2 regions of the Halobacillus sp. H74 genome follow, and region 1 is predicted to be linked to the other one. Evidence: a T-box and tRNA genes for the amino acid it is inferred to sense, from the RefSeq annotation. Region 1 holds a T-box; the other holds one or more tRNA genes.
What was found. The T-box of region 1 lies ahead of pheS (phenylalanine--tRNA ligase subunit alpha). A T-box ahead of a tRNA ligase gene usually reads a tRNA of that ligase, here a tRNA-Phe.
Positions count from the first base shown of each region.

Region 2: it has a tRNA-Phe gene. The T-box ahead of pheS (phenylalanine--tRNA ligase subunit alpha) is inferred to sense a tRNA for this amino acid. The anticodon was not compared.

Region 1 covers NZ_JBQQCI010000009.1:22,115-32,918, forward strand. The annotation lists gene ACTWPX_RS17670 (endonuclease MutS2) at 1-1,105, opposite strand, end outside; gene polX (DNA polymerase/3'-5' exonuclease PolX) at 1,131-2,846, opposite strand; gene ACTWPX_RS17680 (CvpA family protein) at 3,032-3,574, opposite strand; gene zapA (cell division protein ZapA) at 3,579-3,860, opposite strand; gene rnhC (ribonuclease HIII) at 4,011-4,949, shown strand; gene pheT (phenylalanine--tRNA ligase subunit beta) at 5,027-7,453, opposite strand; gene pheS (phenylalanine--tRNA ligase subunit alpha) at 7,469-8,503, opposite strand; T-box leader at 8,549-8,770, opposite strand; gene ACTWPX_RS17705 (TrmH family RNA methyltransferase) at 8,828-9,562, opposite strand; gene sspI (small acid-soluble spore protein SspI) at 9,682-9,900, shown strand; gene ACTWPX_RS17715 (M42 family metallopeptidase) at 10,112-10,804, opposite strand, start outside.
Region 2 covers NZ_JBQQCI010000001.1:554,969-565,772, reverse strand. The annotation lists gene dnaB (replicative DNA helicase) at 1-1,210, shown strand, start outside; gene ACTWPX_RS02780 (Cof-type HAD-IIB family hydrolase) at 1,315-2,169, opposite strand; gene ACTWPX_RS02775 (DeoR/GlpR family DNA-binding transcription regulator) at 2,160-2,942, opposite strand; gene ACTWPX_RS02770 (adenylosuccinate synthase) at 3,178-4,467, shown strand; gene ACTWPX_RS02765 (TIGR00730 family Rossman fold protein) at 4,565-5,107, shown strand; gene ACTWPX_RS02760 (hypothetical protein) at 5,048-5,278, opposite strand; gene ACTWPX_RS02755 (hypothetical protein) at 5,417-5,896, opposite strand; tRNA gene ACTWPX_RS02750 (tRNA-Asp) at 6,041-6,117, shown strand; tRNA gene ACTWPX_RS02745 (tRNA-Phe) at 6,253-6,325, shown strand; gene ACTWPX_RS02740 (peptidoglycan DD-metalloendopeptidase family protein) at 6,805-8,118, shown strand; gene yycF (response regulator YycF) at 8,273-8,977, shown strand; gene walK (cell wall metabolism sensor histidine kinase WalK) at 8,983-10,804, shown strand, end outside.

The sequences.
Region 1 (10,804 bases):
CGAATACAGCTAGCTCACAACCGTCCAAGGCAGGAACTTGCAGCCCAGATTGGGCCATCAAAGTAAACAAACCCACCAATTTCAACGCAACTGTTTTACCACCTGTGTTAGGACCTGTGATGACTATCGATGAATAATCTTCGCCGAGCTCGATGTCATTCGGGACCACTTCATCTCCAGGGATTAAAGGGTGTCGAGCTTGTTTCATCTTAATTCGGCCCTCATCGTTCATGTTTGGCATCGAAGCTCTCATGAGCTTGCCCAATTTCGCTCTTGCAAACATGAAATCGATATAGCCTAATACTTCAACATTTTCATATAAGGTTTGATGATTTTCTGCAATGGTCTCAGAAAGTTCCTTTAAAATCTTTTCCACTTCGTTCTTTTCTTGTACTCGGGACTCTTGAAGTTGGTTGTTCAAATCGACAACTGTCTGCGGTTCTATGAAAAGTGTAGCGCCAGAAGACGATTGATCATGAACGATACCACCGATCGATCCTCTGTATTCTTGTTTAACAGGGAGGACGTATCGTTCGTTACGAATGGTTACGATGGCATCTGAAAGCATTTTTGCCTTCGACTTTGTAAAAGCATCCATCTTATCCCTGACACGGCTTTCATAGGTACGGATTTTGGAGCGGATTGACCTCAATCTCTCAGAAGCACCATCCATCACTCCACCATTCTCATCAATACAATTTCTAATATCGTTTTCGAGTTCCTTCATTGGTACGATTCCTGTGATCATTTCCCTCAGAATCGGCATTTCAGGTTCATCCATATCTTCCACAAACCTTTTCAACTGCCTGCCGCCATATATGGTACTTGCAATATCCAGGCATTCCATCGCACTCAGAATCCCCCCAATGGTTGTCCGTTTCAAACTCGGCTTAATATCAAAAATTCCGCCTAGTGGAACATGTCCTTTCAAACGTAACACTTGTGCAGCTTCGTCTGTTTCCATTTGCCATTTACGAACCTGGTCTATATCAGAGGAGGGTTTCAGACCTGCTGTCTTTTCTTTCCCTAAAGACGATGCAGTTTGTGCATTTAATTGCTCTATGATTTTTTTGAATTCTAATACATGAAGGATGCGTTGATTCATGTGTAACCGTCTCCTTTTATTGCTGTTAATGAATGTTGAATTTATCCATTAACTGTTGTTTGGTCCATGTGTTTATTACCGTGCTTTTCCTCAACCACCCTTTGCGGGCTGCACCTATTCCTATATTCATGTGGTCAAGCATTGGATAACTGTGGGCATCTGTGTTAATTGCTATTTCAACCTCTTCTTCCTGGGCCTTCATCAACCATTCCCAGTTCAAGTCCAAGCGATTCGGATTAGCATTAAGCTCAAGAATCGTCCCTGTCCGCTTCGCGCCTTGAATCAAGCCTTCTAAGTCAACAGCATATCCTTCTCTCCGTCCGATCAACCTTCCGGTAGGGTGCGCGATCATATTCACATGCGGATTTTCTAAAGCGTTTGTCAATCGTTCCATTATTTTGTCTTCTGACTGTTGGAAACTTGAATGAATAGATGCGATTACAAAATCCATTTCTTCTAAGAAATCGTCATCAAAGTCCAGGCTTCCATCAGGAAGAATATCCATTTCAATGCCAGCAAAAATATGGAAGTCATCCATCGCTTCATTAACTTTTTGTATCTCTTCACGCTGTGAGCGAAGACGCTTTTCATTTAATCCATTAGCTACACGCAAAAATTTAGAGTGATCCGTAATGGCGATATACTCATATCCCTTCGACTTTGCACGCTCTGCCATCTCTTTTATGGACTGAGCTCCATCACTCCACGTTGAGTGCATATGGAGATCTCCACGAATATCTTTCAAATCAACTAAATCGACAGGTTCTTTGAACCTATCTACTTCTCCATAATTTTCTCTCACCTCTGGAGGAATGAAATGAAGGTTGAAGTGTTTAAAGAAATCTTCTTCGCTATCAAAGGTTTTGACTTTCCCACTTTCTACATTCTCGATTCCATATTCACTTATTTTTTCATTTTGCTGCTTTGCCAGCTGTCTCATGGCAACATTATGATCTTTTGAACCTGTAAAATGATGGAGAGTCGTAGCAAATTCTTCAGGTGCTACGATGCGGAAATCAATGCCGATATCATATCCTTCATTGACGACAATCGACACTTTCGTTTCCCCTGAGGCGACTACATCCTTGATATCTGGATAAGATAGCAATTCGTCCCTTGTGTCCTCAGGTTTTTTTGATGCAATGATAAAATCAAGATCTTTGATCGTTTCACGCATCCGTCGTAAACTTCCGGCTCTTGAATAGCGGTCGAAAGTTTGAGCCTCTTCCAAGAACGATTCGATCTTTTCAGCTAATGGCAGCATGTGAGCAATGGGCAGACGCTCAGGTCTGGAATGAGCATCTTCTAATGCTTTCAACATTTTCTCAGCAGACTTTTTGCCGAAACCTTCAAGCTCTTCTACTTTTCCGCTCTCTAAGGCGTCCTTCAGTGATTCGGCATCTGTCACTTCTAATTGCTTATAGAGCTTGGCCAATTTCTTTCCGCCAAGCCCTGGAAGGTCAAGTAAAGGAACAAGACCTGCCGGAACCTCTGCTTGCAACTGTTTTAAAGTATCAGACTCTTCATTCTTTAAAAATTCATCGATGACAGCTGCTGTCCCTTTACCGATCCCTTGCATTTTAGTGAAGTCCTCAATTTCACTGAGTGAACGGTCATCTCTTTCTAAAGCCTGGGCAGCTTTTCGATAAGCAGATATTTTAAAAGGGTTTTCCCCCTTCAACTCTAAATAGACAGCAATTTTCTCTAATAATTTTATTACCTGTTTTTTATCAATAGCCATTTAAAGATCTACTCCTTTTCATGGTTTCAATTTTATAGGGAGCGAGGTAATGGGCAGACGCATTTTAGCAGCTTCCTGCTTCTTTCAAAGTAGTCTTTTTTCAATGCCATCTCCAAACGATGAAAAAGAGCCGCCATGATCGAAATCATAGCGGCTCTACCTGCATCTTTTCTAAACGTCCCTAATCAGCCTGCTACATGCTCAATCCATAATGTTTTCAACTGTTCCGAAAACACCGGCGTATGTTCTACAATCAGCTGTGCAAGCATCGACCCGTCCAGAGCACTTTGAACACCTGCAAGTGGAACAAGTGCCGCTATGTACAATAACACAAACAATATGACATAGTTTTCGATGAAGCCTAGAATTCCACCCAATAAGGTATTTAAAGAACTCAGGATCGGGAGTTCTGACACGAAGTCCAGCATCGAAGCAATAATATGTAAAATGATCTTAGCTCCGAAGAATATGATGGCAAATGCTATAGCATTATAAAAACCCTGCTCCAATGGCAGATCATCTAAGAAAACAGCCCATGAAGAATCTTGTGGCAACTCAGGGTAGGGGACCCATAAAGTCAGTTTCGGTGCCAAATCATCATAGTAAATCACTGCAAGTACAAAGGCTATTACGAAACCGATCAAATGAAACAGTTGAAGGATAAACCCTCTTTTCAAACCAGTCAAAACTCCGATAAATAAGATGAATAATAGCAATAAATCAATCATAATCTCAGTTGTCCTCTTTCTCTTTCTTTTCAATATAGTTCATCAGTTCTGTACACTCTTCCTTCAATTTCATATATTCGTTCATTGTATTCACAGCGGTCAATACGGCGAGCTTTGCCGTATCTAGACTAGGGTTCGCTTCATGAATTTCACGCATTTTCTGATCCACCAGACTAGATACCATACGGATATGATGGGGCTCCTCATGACCAACTATAGTGTAAGACCGTTTATTGATCTCCACTGTAATTCTTTTTTTTCCTTGGTCTGACTGCGACACATACATACCCCCTAGTTTCTCTCAATCCTAAACTTTATATTAACACGAAGGCTTACAATTAGGAAACCAATATGGACGTATTTAGCAAATGTTCTCATTTCCTATCCAATTTGCTATACTGTCCTTATCATTTTCTAATACAGAAAGGAACTCATTATGCCCCAGGTTGTATTAAAATTACCCGCCTCTACTTTGGAGGAAATGAAAAAACATTACGCAAAACAACAAAAAGCGAGCCCTCCTTCACATGCATTGTTCGCAGCCAAAACCAGCAACTGCATGATTACCGCTTACCGTTCCGGAAAGGTACTGTTCCAAGGGCAAAACCCTGAAGCAGAAGCGGGGAGATGGGGGGATGTGACAAACACCTCTTCACAAAAAAAGAAAAAAAGCAGTGTGAACCAACATGAATTCTACCCTGATGATAGGTTGTTCCAAAGCTCTCATATCGGTTCAGATGAAGCGGGTACAGGAGATTATTTCGGCCCCATAACTGTCGCGGCGGCATATGTTACAAAAGAACAGATTCCTCAATTGAAAGCAATCGGTATAAAGGATTCCAAGAACTTGTCAGATGCTCAAGTCACTGATTTGGCCAAAGACATTGTCTCAATGAAAATTCCGTATAGTCTCTTACGCCTTCCGAATAAGAAATACAATCAATGGCAGCGCAAAGGATGGAGCCAAGGAAAGATCAAAACCATTCTTCACCACCAGGCCCTCACACGTCTATTAGAAAAAATCGAACCTGAAAAACCAGCTGGGATACTAGTGGACCAGTTTTCAGAACCGCATGTTTATCAAAAACATCTAAAGAGTGAAAATTTGTTTCTTCAGGAAAATGTGTATTTCATGACAAAAGCAGAAAGTCATTCCATTGCAGTGGCCACAGGGTCGATTCTTGCCCGCTCCGCATTTGTAAAAGCTATGAACCAGTTAGAGTTTGATACAGGCTTACCTATACCCAAAGGTGCTTCTTCCAAAGTGGATAAAGCTGGTGCTGCTATTATTGAAGCCTATGGTGAATCTAAACTTGAAGAGTTAGCCAAAGTCCATTTCGCTAACACACAAAAAGCCAAGAAATTAGTAAAATGAATACACAGGCATATTTTTTCAATTTTTTAAAAAATTGAAAAGGGTACCTTGAAATTCAAGGTACCCTTTCCTATGAGTCAGCCGCGCAACTCTGCTTCATGCCTTTCTTTGACAGCCGATAAAATCCGGTTATGAGTTTCCTCTACCTCTTGATCCTTCAATGTTCGTAATGGATCGAGATAAAGAAGACTATAGGCTAAGGATTTCTTCCCTTCTGGCAAGTGTTCTCCTTGATATACATCAAAAACCTGTACATCTTTAACGAGTGGAGATCCAGCTTCTGCAATCGTCTCCTCAATGGTTCCTGCAGATACCTGCTCATTTACGACCAGAGCAATATCTCTTGATACAGATGGGTGACGAGGAATCGCCTGGAAAGTTTCCTCTTTTACATATTCTTGGAAGAGTTCTTCTAAATTCACATCAAACACATAAGTTTCTTTCAATCCAAGCTCTTTTTGCAACTTCGGATGAACTTGTCCCGCGAATCCTATCGTTTTTCCCGCAACAGCAACAGTAGCCGTCCGGCCCGGATGCATATGTGGAAGTTTGGCTTCCTCGTATGTGAAAGGTAGATCCAGCTGTTTGCTGAGTCCTTCCAATATACCTTTCACGACGAAAAAGTCGACCTGTTTTTTCTCTTGCTGCCAAGGGTGGCTTACCCATTGCCCCGTTATGGCCCCAGAAGCACGCAACACTTCATCAGGTTGTTTCGTCACCTTTTGCTCTTCACTGATGAAAACAGTACCTACTTCATAATAAGCCAGATTTTCCTGCTTTCTTGCCACATTGTATGACAGGGATTGCAATATTTCCGGAAGCATGCTTAAACGCAGGTAACCATGATCTTCACTCATCGGCATGGCCAACCCGACAGGATTATTTGCACGGGCACTTACTTCTGGACTAACTAACATGGATGCTTTCTTTTCATGTGTCAGTGAGTAAGTAATCGTTTCATGCAATCCTGCGCCTTCAAAGTAATGCTTCATTCTGCGTTTCAACTGTTGTTCCAGAGTCAATCCACCTGCTTGAGAAGCACCCTGGGGTAACGTGTAAGGGAGGTTGTCATACCCATAAATACGTGCGACTTCTTCTAACATGTCTTCAAAAATGGTAATATCTCCTCGTCTCGTAGGAATAGAGACGGCGAATTCTTCTCCATCTTGTTCAAAAGAAAATTGCAGACGGCGAAAGATATCTGCCATTTCATCAGTCGTGATTTCTGTGCCTAACCGATTGTTAATCACACTTGTCACTACGTTGACCTTCTTTTCAAAGCGATCTAATTCATCATGGCTCACTACTCCATTTAATACGGTCCCGCAGGCATATTTCTGGAGAAGTTCACATGCACGTTTACCCGCTCGTTCAACACGATTAGGATCAACACCTTTTTCGAATCTAGTGCTGGACTCACTACGCAAACCATGATCCTTCGAAGATTGGCGAACCACAGATGGATTGAAATAAGCAGCCTCCAGAATGATGGTTGAAGTATCATCCTGCACTTCAGATTTCGCTCCCCCCATTACTCCTGCAATGGCGTGTGCCTCTTCACCATTAGTAATCACCAAGTGTTCAGGTGTCAATGTTCGTTCCTGATCGTCTAAAGTTTTAATCGTTTCACCTTCACCAGCCCGTCTTGTCAAAACCGTTTTCGAACCAAAGCGATCGTAATCGAAAGCATGTAAAGGTTGACCATACTCCATCAAAACATAGTTCGTTATGTCAACAACATTATTAATCGGGCGTATGCCTGCTGCGGTGAGACGGTTACGCATCCATAGAGGAGAGGTGCCGACCTGGATATTCTTAATTACAAAAGCTCCATAGTAAGGATTGGCATCTGTATCTTTTACAGAGACTGATATATAATCTGCCGCATTCTCTTCAGCAGGTTTTACGTCTTCTTCCGCTAGCTCGTAAGAACCATCAATCGCTGCTGCTACTTCGTATGCAACCCCTGCCATACTTAAAGCATCAGAACGATTCGGTGTCAAACCGAGTTCAATGATCAAGTCATCGAGGTTAAGGAGAGATACAGCATCGGTTCCTACCTCAACATCCTCCGGAAAAACAAAAATCCCATCAGTAAATTCTTTTGGAACATCCTTTTCATCTACGCCTAGTTCCTGCAACGAGCATATCATCCCGTTCGATTCTTCACCACGTAATTTCGTTTTCTTAATTTTGAAATCTCCTGGCAGTACGGCTCCAGGCGTGGCAACAGGTACTTTTTGTCCCTGAGCTACATTCGGGGCTCCGCAAACAATTTGCAGGGTTTGTTCACCGATGTCTACTTGGCAAAGGTTTAATTTGTCTGCGTTAGGGTGCTGCTCGCAGGAACGGACCTGCCCGACGACTACACCTGTAACCGTATCTGCCACAGGTTCAACACTTTCTACTTCAATCCCTGTCTTAGTAATGATTTCTGCTAACTCTTCTGGAGAGTAATTACTCACGTCTATATATTCTTGCAGCCAATTTAATGATACAAGCATTTCTCTATTCCTCCTTTATGCCTTATGATACTGTTCTAAGAATCGGATGTCGTTCGTATAGAAATGCCGGATGTCGTCCACTCCGTATTTCAGCATAGCAATCCGCTCTGGTCCCATACCGAAAGCGAATCCAGAGTACTCTGCAGAATCATAACCTGCCAACTCCAAAACGTTAGGGTGGACCATGCCGCCACCTAAAATTTCTATCCAACCTGTACCCTTACAGACTGAACACCCTTTTCCTCCACAAACTTTACATGAGATGTCCATCTCTACAGAAGGTTCTGTGAAAGGGAAAAAACTTGGACGAAGACGGATTTCCCGGTCTGAACCGAACATTTGCTTGGCAAAAGCATTCAAAACACCTTTCAAGTCGCTCATCCGTACATGTTTATCTACTAATAAACCTTCAATTTGTGTGAATTGATGAGAGTGGGTGGCATCATCAGTGTCACGGCGGTATACTTTACCGGGGCAAATCATTTTAACGGGTTCACTGCCATTCTTCGCTCCCATAGTACGTGCTTGTACAGGAGATGTATGCGTACGCATTAACAATTCTTCTGTAATATAGAATGAATCCTGCATATCTCGAGCTGGATGACCTTTTGGCAAATTCAGAGCTTCGAAGTTATAATAATCAGTCTCCACTTCTGGACCTTCTTTAATTTCAAAGCCCATTCCTATAAACAGGTCTTCAATTTCCTCAACGATGCTCGTCAATAAATGCGGTCCTCCTACTTGAACTGGACGACCAGGCAAAGTGACATCAACACTCTCTTCCTCCAATTGTTTTTCCATTGCTTCATCCTCTAAACGAGTTTGCTTCGCTTCTATCGCTTCGGCTATATTCTCACGGACATCATTGGCCAATTGACCAATGACTGGTCGCTCTTCTTTTGATAACTTGCCCATACCTCGAAGAACCTCAGTAATCGGCCCTTTTTTTCCTAAGTATTCAATTCTGACATCTTTTAGATTTTGGACAGAATCAGCATTTTCAACTTTCTGTAAAGCCTCCTGCTTCAACTGTTCTAAACGTTCTTTCATCTCATTTTCCTCCTTTATATGAAAATAAAAAAGTCCCATCCCTAAAAAAGGGACGAGACTTATATGGTCGATTCGCGGTACCACCCTTGTTGACACATGTTGAATGTGCCCACTTCGATACAATAACGGATATGGAATCCGGACCAAAAAATGGTCAGCTCCAGAGTGAAATTTCAATAAATGTCACATTAGAAGCACTTCCAGTCCAAGGTGCTTCCTTCCTGAAATGATTTACATTCATTTACTTTGCTCTTTCAACGCTTTTCAATAATGAAATTCTTTCAACTGAGTACATTATAGACAAAGACGATGATCGATGCAACCTTAGCCTCTCAAATGGTACATCAAGACCGCGCCAGCAATTGCAACATTCAATGACTCCGCTTGACCGTAGATTGGAATATAGACCCGCTGATCTGATTGTGAAATCAAATCTTCTTTTATACCTTGCCCTTCATTCCCGACAATCAATCCAGCCTTTCCGGGAGTCTCAAGCTGTTGAAATGGCGTTGCCTCTTGTAAAGCAGCTGCCCATATCTCTACATTGTGTTTTTTCATGTGGTTTATATATTTTTGAAGGTCTCCGGTATGGATAGGTACGTGGAAAATGGAACCTTGAGTTGATCGAATGACCTTATCATTATATAGATCCACACAACCTGTACCCAAAATGACATCATCAAACCCTGCTGCATCAGCCGTTCTGATTAATGTACCGATGTTTCCGGGATCCTGCACAGCATCAATCATCAAGGTCAAATTACCAGGAGTATATGACAACTTTTTCTGTTTTACGAGAGCGGCAATTCCTTGAGGGGTTTCCGTTTCGGCAATGGCTGCAAAAACCTGTCCACTTACTTCTGTAACTCTAATACCCTCTGGAAATGGGAATTCAGTTCCTTCACGAAAGATAAGTTCAACAACATCCCAATCACTTTTAAGTACTTCTTCTACCAGGTGAACACCTTCAACAAGAAACTGTCCCTTCATGTCGCGATACTTCCGCTTATGTAGTTTTTTCCATTCCTTCACTTTTGCATTTTGTAAGGAAGTCAGCATTTTTTGTCCCTCATTTACGTGTTTATTTCTCATTTATCATACATAGCAGAAGCCGTGTTGGTCAAACTAAGAAAGAATATTATTACGATTTAAGTATAGAAAAAGGAGGTTGATTCAACATGAATCTGAACTTAAGAGCAGCAATCCTTTCAAATGTCAGTGGCCACGATGCCCAACAGCTTGAAGCTACGATTGATGATGCCCTGCAAAAAGGGGAAGAGAAAATGCTTCCAGGGCTGGGAGTCTTTTTTGAAATGTTGTGGAAAGAATCAGATGAATCGGAAAAACAGGAAATCCTGGGTACGCTGGAACAAGGACTTAAGCAATCCAACCAGTAATAAGTTTGGTTAAGCGGCTTATGCGAGGGGTCCAGCCTGTAAAAACCTCCCCGCCAAGGTTTCCACGCAAAGGGGCCACTTACGTCCTCAGGAGAGACACTGGTACTGGATATAGCTTTAACCAAAAATAAGGTCTGCCCAGTCTGGTAATTCATCCTTACCTGGGCAAGAACGAAAAAGCCAACCCATTTAGAGAGGGTTGGCTTTCGACTTATTTAAAAGTAATGCGTTGTACTGTATCTGCATCCATACCTTTGATCACTTCTACAATCAATCGTACCGCGTTTTCAAAATCATCCCGGTGCAGCATTGCTGCATGTGAATGGATATAACGGGTTGCTATAGTGATTGATAGTGCTGGCACGCCATCGTGGCTTAAATGGATTGCACCTGAATCCGTCCCTCCACCTGCCAAGGAATCAAACTGATATGGAATCTCACGCTCATCAGCTGTATCTGTCACAAAATCACGCAAACCTTTGTGAGAGATCATAGAAGCATCATAAAGGATGATTTGCGGTCCATCCCCCATCTTGCTTGATGCATCTTTATCTGAGACACCAGGCGTATCTCCGGCAATTCCAACATCAACACCGAAAGCAATGTCCGGGTTGATCATGTTAGCTGAAGTACGAGCACCACGTAAACCTACTTCCTCCTGAACAGTACCCACTCCATAAACAATGTTCGGATGTTTTTCACCTTTCAGCTGCTTCAATACTTCTATAGCAATTGCACAACCGATACGGTTATCCCATGCTTTAGCAAGCAGCATTTTTTCATTTTTCATTTGTGTGAATTCAAAATAAGGAACAACAGAGTCTCCTGGCTTCACACCAAACTCGAGCGCCTCTTCTTTACTTGAAGCACCGATATCAATGAACATGTCTTTGATATCTACGGC
Region 2 (10,804 bases), on a different contig from region 1:
TTTCGAAGTGATGCTCACCCTTTCAGATAAAGGGGAGCCGATCGATCTGGTTACCGTAACCTCGGCTCTCTCGAACAATAAGGTGTTGGAAGAAGTCGGAGGGGTTTCCTACTTAACGGATATCGCAAACTCTGTTCCTACCGCTGCCAATATTTCCTATTACACAAGTATCGTCAGCGAAAAGTCTACGCTGCGAAGTTTGATCCGCACCGCGACGAACATCGTAACCACCGGTTATGCAGAAGAAGAAGAGTTAGAAGATGTGCTCAACTCTGCAGAGAAGGATATCCTTGAAGTTTCCCAGCGTAAGAATTCGAGTGCCTTTAAAAGCATCAAAGATGTTTTGATCGATGTTTATGATAATATTGAACAATTGCACCATAATGACGGAAATACAACGGGAATTCCCACTGGGTACCGGGATCTCGACCATATTACATCAGGGTTCCAGCGCAATGATCTGATCATCATCGCCGCCCGTCCTTCCATGGGTAAGACGGCCTTTGCCCTCAATATTGCTCAGAATGTCGCTGTGCATACCGATGAAAATGTCGCCATCTTCAGCTTGGAGATGGGGGCCGACCAACTGGTATCCCGTATGCTTTGCGCAGAAGGGAATATTGATGCCCAGCGCCTTCGTACCGGGAATTTAGAAACAGAGGACTGGAACAAGCTGACGATGGCAATGGGAAGTCTGTCCAACGCAGGGATTTACATTGATGATACACCAGGAGTCCGGGTCAGTGAGATCCGTTCCAAATGTCGCCGCTTAAAGCAGGAACACGGTCTTGGGATGATTTTGATCGACTATATGCAGTTGATCCAGGGGAATGGAAATTCAAAAGAAAACCGTCAGCAAGAGGTTTCCGAGATTTCACGTTCCTTAAAAGGATTAGCCCGTGAATTGAATGTTCCGCTAATCGCTCTTTCTCAGCTTTCACGCGGAGTTGAATCGAGGCAGGACAAACGGCCGATGATGTCCGACTTGCGTGAGTCCGGGTCAATTGAGCAGGATGCGGATATCGTCGGTTTCTTGTACAGAGATGACTATTATGATCAGGAATCAGAAAACCAAAATATCATTGAAATCATTATCGCTAAGCAGCGTAATGGTCCAGTGGGTAACGTCGAGCTTGCTTTTGTGAAGGAATACAACAAGTTCGTCGACCTTGATCACAGGTACACAGATGCTGATGTGCCGCCCGCTTAGCATGAAAATGAAGACGCCCGATCAGAAATCTGACCGGGCGTCTTTTTTATGATCAACACTGCCCATCACGCCTCCCGGAGAGTCACGCTGGACAGTGGGTGATCTTAATTCAACCATTGATAGATTTTATAAGCGACACCGTTTTGATCGTTTGTACGGGTGATGGAATCACTTGCCTTGAGGACGCTCTCTTTGGCATTCCCCATAGCAGCAGTCTGACCAGCAATGGAAATCATCGACAAGTCATTCGGACTGTCACCGATGGCCGCTGTATTTTCAATCGGGATATCTAAATAGCCGGCCAGCTTTTGTAAGGCTGATCCTTTGGAGGCGGACCTGTGTTCGAGTTCGAAATTATGATCGGCTGAACTGACGATCGTTAAATTTTGCGACGACTGAAATTGTTCCCAGCCTTCCTGCAGTTTTTCCTCATCAAACGAAAAGGCGAGGACATTATAAACAGGGTGGTGTGCTTCGATAATATCTTTGTAGGAATCAATAGAAAAAAAGCCGGTTTGACTGAACTGCTTTTCAAGAGCGGCCTCGAGCCTCTCGATATCTGAGTGAGGGTTTGCACTTCGAATGCGATCGAGCTCAATTTGAAGAAGCTCATGACCATTCTGAGGTGTCAGGATGGAGGAGTCACTGAATACCTCGTAGTAAAACTCCTTAGCTTCGAGCCACTTCAAGATTTTTTCCGCGTCTTTTTCCTCGATTGGTACAGCATCGAATAACGAACCGTCCGGTTGATGGATGGTCGCTCCGTTCGCCCCGATCACCCATGTATCAACAGGTAAATCCGCGAAAATTTGCCTGACATCAAATTCAGCCCGTCCCGTCGCAATGACGACTTCTACGTCTCTATCCTTAGCATATTGGATCGCTTTTATATTTTCCTCGCTGATTTGGTTTTTACTATTCAATAAGGTTCCGTCCAAATCGATGGCTATCAAGTCCATAGGTGCGACTCCTCCTCTTCTGTTACAATCAATTCCACATTGAATTTCTCCAACTGCTTTTGAAAATCCTCATTCGGAAGAAGGTCTGTAATGATGATGTCTACATCATTGAGGCTGGCAAATGAAAAGAACTCAGTGATTCCGAGTTTCGTATGGTCTGCCAGAACGATGACTTGATCTGCCTGCTGCATCATGTTGCGTTTCACCATACCATCCTCTTCGTGACCAATGCTTAGGCCTTGCTCTGAGATGCCCACAACTCCTATGAAAGCTTTGTCGACATGATAGCTTTTCAAGCGTTCAATTACAGAGGAACCATAAAGAAATTGATGCTCCTTCTGGAGATACCCTCCGAGCAGCTGAATGGATACGTCTTCAACGTTTGATAAAATTTCTGCCTGGTGAATCGAGTTTGTGATGATTGTAATATCCATCGGTCTCATACGATTCGCACATGCCTGGACGGTTGTGGATGTGTCTAGTATGATTTTGTCCCCTGTTTGAATTAAAGAAGCAGCTTTACTGCCGATTTGCTGTTTTTCAAACGACACTGTTTTCAACCGATTTGTATAATCCTTGATCGCATTATGAGAAGTAGGCAGAATCGCTCCGCCCCGCGTACGCACAATTGCTTTTCGCTCTTCCAATTTAACTAAGTCTCTTCGTGCTGTATCCCTTGATATATTGAACATCTCGCACATTTGATCAATGGATATACGACGATTTTCCTTTAGAAACTGGATGACTCCAATCAGCCGCTCTTCTTGGTACATGTGGAGGTCTCCTTCCATATCTCACCTTTTGTAAGTGATTATAAGTCATTATATAATTAAAATCAATTACAACTAAGTTTTATTAAGTTTTTATAATTGTCATACGATTGTAGTATAATCGAACGATATTTAATCCGATTTATTTATCGTTCGGAAATAGCGTTGACTTTACAAAGGTAAATTGGTAAACTGACGTTGGAAATCATATAAAACAAAAATTTGGCGGAGGTGCCTTATGTCTTCAGTAGTAGTCGTCGGAACCCAATGGGGGGACGAAGGAAAAGGCAAGATTACCGATTTTCTTTCACAAAATGCCGAAGTAGTCGCCCGTTACCAGGGTGGAAATAATGCTGGTCATACAATTAAATTTGATGGAATAACTTATAAACTTCATTTGATTCCTTCTGGGATCTTTTTTGATGATAAAACCTGTGTATTAGGGAATGGGATGGTCATCGATCCGAAAGCCATGCTTGAGGAATTGAAATACCTTCATGATAAAGGCGTATCAACGGACAACCTGCGCATCAGTAACCGGGCTCACGTGATTCTCCCTTATCACTTGAAACTGGATGCTTTGCAGGAAGAAGAAAAAGGCGCCAACAAGATCGGCACAACGAAAAAAGGAATCGGCCCAGCTTATATGGATAAAGCGGCCCGTACTGGAATTCGTATCGCTGACTTGATGGATAAGGAAAGCTTCCGTGAGAAGCTCGAGCAGAACCTGGCTGAGAAAAACCGTCTTTTTGAAAAGGTTTATGAAACAGAACCTTTCACGATTGAGGAAATCTTAGAAGAGTATTACGAATATGGTCAACAAATCGCTCAATATGTATGTGATACATCTGTTGTATTGAATAATAGCCTTGATGAAGGCCGCCGCGTCCTGTTTGAAGGAGCTCAAGGTGTGATGCTGGATATCGATCAAGGAACCTACCCATTTGTCACTTCCTCCAACCCTATTGCAGGTGGAGTGACGATTGGTTCTGGTGTCGGTCCTTCTAAAATCAAGCACGTCGTAGGGGTTTCCAAAGCTTATACGACACGCGTGGGGGATGGCCCATTCCCAACTGAACTGGAAAATGAAACCGGCGATCAGATCCGTGAAGTCGGTAAAGAATACGGAACGACGACTGGCCGACCGCGCCGTGTTGGCTGGTTTGACAGTGTAGTGGTCCGTCACGCACGCCGTGTAAGCGGAATTACCGATCTATCCTTGAATTCCATTGACGTGCTAACTGGAATTGAGACACTGAAGATATGTACCGCTTACAAATACCAGGGAGAAATCATGGAAGAGTTCCCTGCGAGTCTGAAGGTTCTTGCTGAATGCGAACCGGTATACGAAGAAATGCCGGGGTGGACGGAAGATATCACAGGGGCAGAATCATTGAGTGACCTTCCGGAAAATGCTCGTCACTATATCGAACGTGTGTCGCAGTTGACAGGCATTCCTTTGTCTATTTTCTCAGTTGGTCCAGACCGATCTCAAACGAACGTAGTACGCAGCGTATATAGCGAATAATAATCAACGTCTGGCTGACATAGTCAGGCGTTTTTTGTCATCCAGGAAATGTGGTATCCATCATTTGCTAAAGCAAGAAACAGGAAGGGTGTTTCACGTGAAACGAATTTGCGTTTTTGCCGGATCAAGTCAGGGCAATGATCCAGCCTATTTAGAAAAGACCCAAATGCTCGGCAAGTTGTTTGCCGAGAAAGGGATTGAGCTCGTTTATGGAGGCGCGAAAAGTGGTTTGATGGGTGTGCTGGCTGATGAAGTTCTGAAAGGCGGGGGAAACGTGACCGGAATAATGCCTACCCGTTTATTTGAAAAAGAAATCGTTCACCCTGATATAACCACAATGGTTGAGGTCGAGACGTTACATGAGCGGAAATCGAAGATGAGTGAGCTTGCTGACGGGTACATCGCTTTGCCTGGAGGCTTCGGTACATTTGAAGAGCTGTTTGAAACAATCAGCTGGGCGCAGATTGGTATTCATACGAAGCCGGTGGCCCTCTATAATATCAAAGGCTATTATACCCCGTTGGTCAATCTTATTGATCATGCTATTCAAGCAGGATTTGTTCCGGAAGATAACAGAGACCTAATCATCAATTCTGATCATCCAGAAAAGCTGTTGGAACTTATGCATCATAAAGGGTAACAGGATTATTAACCGATCTAACATTATTGATAATGTTAAAGTTTGTTGTTGCTTCTCACGAATCGCTTGTCGGTGGATGATTGCCGCGGGTACGGCCTCAGCTAACTTGGTCAAGAAAATCACTTGACCAAGTGGATCTTCGACTCGCGCTGTTTCCGCAGGCATCACCACCTAACGCTCATCGCGGAATCAACGAGGTCCATCTAAAAAAGACCAAACCCCTATACGATTTGGTCTGCAAATTAGTATGCTGTTTTGCAAGAGTCCCATCCAAACGGAACTACTAATTAATGAAAGACAGACTAGACTTTATACGTGAATGGTTTTAACAAATGCAAGACCGAGATAACGGTAGGTCACTTCAATTCTTTCTATAGACGTGTCTTCTGTTATACTAAGACCATAAATTTTCATAGGAGACTGACTTGCTGCTGCAGCCACTTTTTTTGAATCGAGAGGAGAGGTGTCAGGTCCTAAAGCAATCGTTTCATAATCTTGTAACCCTTTTTCTTCGTATAGTGCGTAAGTATCTGTAAGCATAAAACCTTTTTCTGAATCACTGATTTGCAGTTTGATATTGGATGGCGGTTGATTGTCGTTTATGGAAACATTTGTTATTTGAATGCTTCCTACTAGATTCTTGTTGCCGACCGCTACAATAACTGTATGTTTATCTTCTGTCGTACCGATCGACCCATAAGCCAGAGGGGGGTTGATTTTTAAGTAACCGATGAAAGAGATCAATAAAAGAATAAGGACATAGGATGCATAGCGTAATATCCTCTTCAAGTGGACCCTCCTTTCTTTATAAGATATTTATGATAGATAAAAAGCAATGATGTGGCCAAACTGATGATCTATGAAAATTCTATTGCGTCTATGGGGGACATGTGGTACGATAGTTATCGTTGCAGTAAACGAGTAAAGCACACTGGTCCGGTAGTTCAGTTGGTTAGAATGCCTGCCTGTCACGCAGGAGGTCGCGGGTTCGAGTCCCGTCCGGACCGCCATTTTTATTATAACACTCGCTTTGGTCGAAAACACACGTTATATGGCGGCTGAATAACTTTATTAAAGTCGAAGTTTGAGAGAAAGCTGTTGTAGGGTTTTGTGAGTACTTCACCGAAAAATTTCACTTTTACTATGGCTCGGTAGCTCAGTCGGTAGAGCAACGGACTGAAAATCCGTGTGTCGGCGGTTCGATTCCGTCCCGAGCCACTATTGAAAAGCCTGCGGTATCAATCCGCAGGCTTTTTTCGTCGTTCAAAGAATTAGAAAATAGCAGCCCTGAGATTCGTGCTATGGAAAAACTCCCTTACTTCGAAGGTTTGCTTAAACCTGTGGAGGCTGATCAAGAAGCTACCGTGTTTTACGTGGTGATGAAGTTATTCATGTTGGAAATTATATCATTTTGAGGAAAAGTTTAAAATAATAACCAAAATCATTAACTAAAGTTTAAATATATAGCGTTCTGTTTTCTCAATTTTTGTTACACTCCTGCAATATAATAATTACTTTTTACACTAAAAGCATAATAAAACACCTAATTTTTCGTAATTTTGGTAAGTAAATTATATATTTGTTACATCGATTGAATTTATGTTTAATCTAGGATTTTGCTATGATAAGTTAAACAAGTGAAACTATAATTATTATAAATATATATAAAGATTAACAATTTCAGGAGGATTTGGGGAATGTGGAAAAAAACAGTTATTGTAGCTTTGCTTGTTATCATCCTTAGTGTAGGGACGGTTTATGCTGAAAATTCTCTTCAAACGGTTTACCACGTTTATGTTGATGATAAACCGATAGGAATGGTAGAAAATAAAGAGACGGTGAATTCCTATTTAAATGATTATAAGAAGGAGGCAGAAAAGAATCATGAGAATTGGGAATTGACCATTGATGAGAAGGTCACCTTTGAATCTGAGAAGGTTTTTTCACCTGCAAAGGAAGAAGACAAGGTGATAGAAGCGTTGAGAGAAGAGATTTCTCTTGCGGTGGAAACGGTTCAATTGAAAGTCAATGATCAAACGGTTGCCCATCTGCCTAATCAAGAGAAAGCCGATCAAGTCGTGAAAAAATTAAAAGAGACACATGTGAAACCGGAAATTCTTGAAAAGGTCGAAGAACGGAAAATGGAAAATGAGGCGGTAGAGGTTTCTCAAGGGGAAGAGGCTGTAGTGGATGTATGGTTAACGTCTCCTCTTTCATTTGAAAAGAATAAGGTAGCCCCAACGCAAGTCAACACGGTGAAAGAAGCTGTATCGAGAATACAAAATGGCGAGAGTTTCTCCAAGGAATTGACGAAAAGCGATTTTATGAAGACTCACTTCCCAGCAGATGATCTCCTTGATGCTAACAATGGGCCCCTGACTGATGTCATCGTTCAGAAAAAAGAACGAGAGGTCATAAAACTCGAACATAAAGTAGAAGTTAACAACACGGACAAACTTTATGAAGGTGAAAAGAAAGTGGAGCAAGAGGGGAAAGACGGAGAGAAAGAAATCCATAAACAAATAACCATAAGGAATGGCACCAAGGAAAAAGAAGAAACATTGAAAGAGGAAGTAATCGATGAACCAGTCAAGAAGGTCATTTTGAAAGGCACAAAAGAGATTCCTTCGAGTGGAACAGGCGATTTTGAGTGGCCGGCAGTCGGCGGGTCGATTACGAGTAAGAAAGGTGAGCGATGGGGGAGAGAGCACAAGGGCATTGATATCGCAGGTGTAGAGGACCGCACCATCAAGGCATCCGATCATGGCGAAGTGAAGGTTGCTGAATTTCAAAGAGGATTCGGCAATAAAGTGGTGATCGATCATAAAAATGGATATGAAACGGTCTATGCCCACCTTTCCAAAATCGATGTGGAGCCTGGTCAGACAGTTACTCGTGGAGAATCCCTCGGGGTAATGGGAACGACAGGTAACTCTACAGGGGTCCATCTTCACTTTGAAATTCATGAAAAAGGAAGCGTCAAGAACCCGTTATCCTATGTATCGAAATGAATATCTCCGCTATGAATTTTTTCATAGCGGTTTTTTTCTTTTTATAGGGAAATGGTAATACGGGGAAAAGCTTTTAGATGAAGTAAGACATTTGCCATTAAATGAGTTAAAATAAGAGAAAGAATAGAAGACGAGGAAAAGGATGTGACGGAAGATGGCGCAAAAAATCTTAGTGGTAGACGATGAAAAACCGATTGCTGATATATTGAAGTTCAATTTAGAAAAAGAAGGTTATGAAGTTGTCTGTGCCTATGATGGGGACGATGCTGTCGTCAAAACAGACGAAGAAAATCCAGAACTGATTCTATTGGATATCATGTTACCTAATAAAGACGGCAATGAAGTTTGCCGGGAAGTAAGAAAAAGACATAACATGCCGATTATTATGCTGACGGCTAAAGATGCAGAAATCGATAAAGTGCTCGGTTTGGAAATGGGGGCCGATGACTATGTAACGAAGCCATTTAGCAATCGTGAATTGATTGCAAGGGTGAAGGCGAATCTGCGTCGTCAACAACATGAGCCTGAAGATGGTGCTCAACAAACCAAAGATATTACGATTGGTCGTTTAGCGATTCACCCTGATGCTTACACGGTCACCCGTGACGGAAATTATATTGAATTGACACACCGTGAGTTCGAATTATTACATTACCTCGCACGCCATATCGGACAGGTTATGACACGTGAGCATCTGTTGGAAACGGTGTGGGGATATGATTACTACGGTGATGTTCGTACAGTCGATGTTACAGTAAGGCGTCTACGTGAAAAAATCGAGGAGAGTCCGAGCAATCCGATTTGGATCGTTACACGCCGCGGTGTAGGCTATTACTTGAGAAATCCAGAGCAGGATTAGCGTTGATGAAAAGGGTTGGCTTTTTTCAGTCGGTCAGGCTGAAATTGATTGTCGTGTACATTTTACTTCTTTTATTAGGCATCCAAGTGATTGGTGCCTATTTTGTTGATCGGTTGGAAACACAGCTCACCAACAACTATACAAGCTCGGTGCAGGGTCAACTGAACTCACTTGCCTTCAGTTTACAAAGTGCGTTCAATACAGAGCGTAATGAAGATACAACTACTCTGGCAGCGGATGCCCAGGGACTGATCAATGACTTCGGAAGTGGAAACGAAGATATCCGTAAACTGCAGGTCATTGATAGTAATCCTAATATTATTGCTTCCATCAGCCGGGATCAGGACGACCAATCGGTGATCGGGAAGAAAGTGACCGATTTAAGAATTACGAAAGTGTTTTTGTTTGGTGACCCCACAGAACCGAAAGAAATGCTTGATAAGGAAACAAATGAACGGGTTTATGTTGGCTCGAAACCGATTGCGGATGAAACAGGGAATGAAGTTCTCGGAGTTCTCTATTATGAAGTCTATATGTCTGACATCTATAAGCAGCTCCAAGCAATCAATAGTATTTTTACAAAAGGGACATTCCTCGCCATTGCAGTGACGGCCTTGCTCGGTATTTTGGTGGCAAGAACGATCACGAGACCGTTGACTCAAATGAAGAAACAAGCGCAAATCATGGCGACGGGGGACTTCTCGCAAAAAGTGGATGTCAAAGGAAATGACGAAATCGGACAGCTTGGCATTACCTTCAATGATCTGAACGACAAATTGAAGTTAGCCCAGGCTACAACAGAAGGAGAACGGCGGAAATTAAGTTCTGTTCTGTCGAATATGTCGGATGGGGTCATTGCTACGGATCGTCTGGGTGCCATCATCTTGATGAATGCTCCCGCCTCGAAACTGATTGGTCAATCATTTGAAGAGGTCCAGGGCCAATCGTTGGTAGATGTGCTTGATTTGAATGATCAAATTGAGGACATTGCTGAAGTGGAAGAAGCAGGATCAATGATTATTGACTTGAGCAATGAAGATACCCACTTATTGTTGAAAGCGAATTTCTCTGTTGTTCAGGATGAAAATAATGAAATGAATGGTTTCATATCGGTAATCAGTGATGTAACTGAACAACAGCGGGTCGAAAAAGAAAGGCGGGAGTTTGTTTCAAACGTGTCTCATGAACTCCGAACCCCATTGACTACGATGCGCAGTTATATTGAAGCTTTAAATGATGGTGCGTGGCAAGATCCTGAAATTGCCCCAAGATTCCTGGGTGTCACCCAGAATGAAACCGATCGGATGATCCGTCTGGTGAATGATTTATTACAGCTCACGAAGATGGATCACAAGGAGACGAGTCTTATGAAAGAGCGGGTGGAATTCGTCAGCTTTTTCGATAATATCGTCGATCGGTTTGAAATGAATAAAGATGAAAAAATGAACTTTATCCGCAGTATGTCGAATAAAAGCATGTATGTTTGGATGGATAAAGATAAAATTACGCAAGTGTTAGATAATATTATTTCCAATGCCATCAAGTATTCACCTGAAGGCGGCACCATCCGTTTCGCTGCTCAATCCACGAAAAAGCAGCTGCGGGTCAGTGTCACAGATGAAGGGATCGGCATGCCGGCGGATACGGTAGATAAGATCTTTGACCGCTTCTACCGTGTTGATAAATCCCGTGCAAGAGAAATGGGAGGCACAGGCCTGGGTCTGGCTATTGCCCGGGAAATGATTGAAGCTCACCATGGGAAGATTTGGGCGGAAAGCCAAGAAGGTAAAGGCACAACAGTTCACTTTACTCTCCCGCTCATGAACC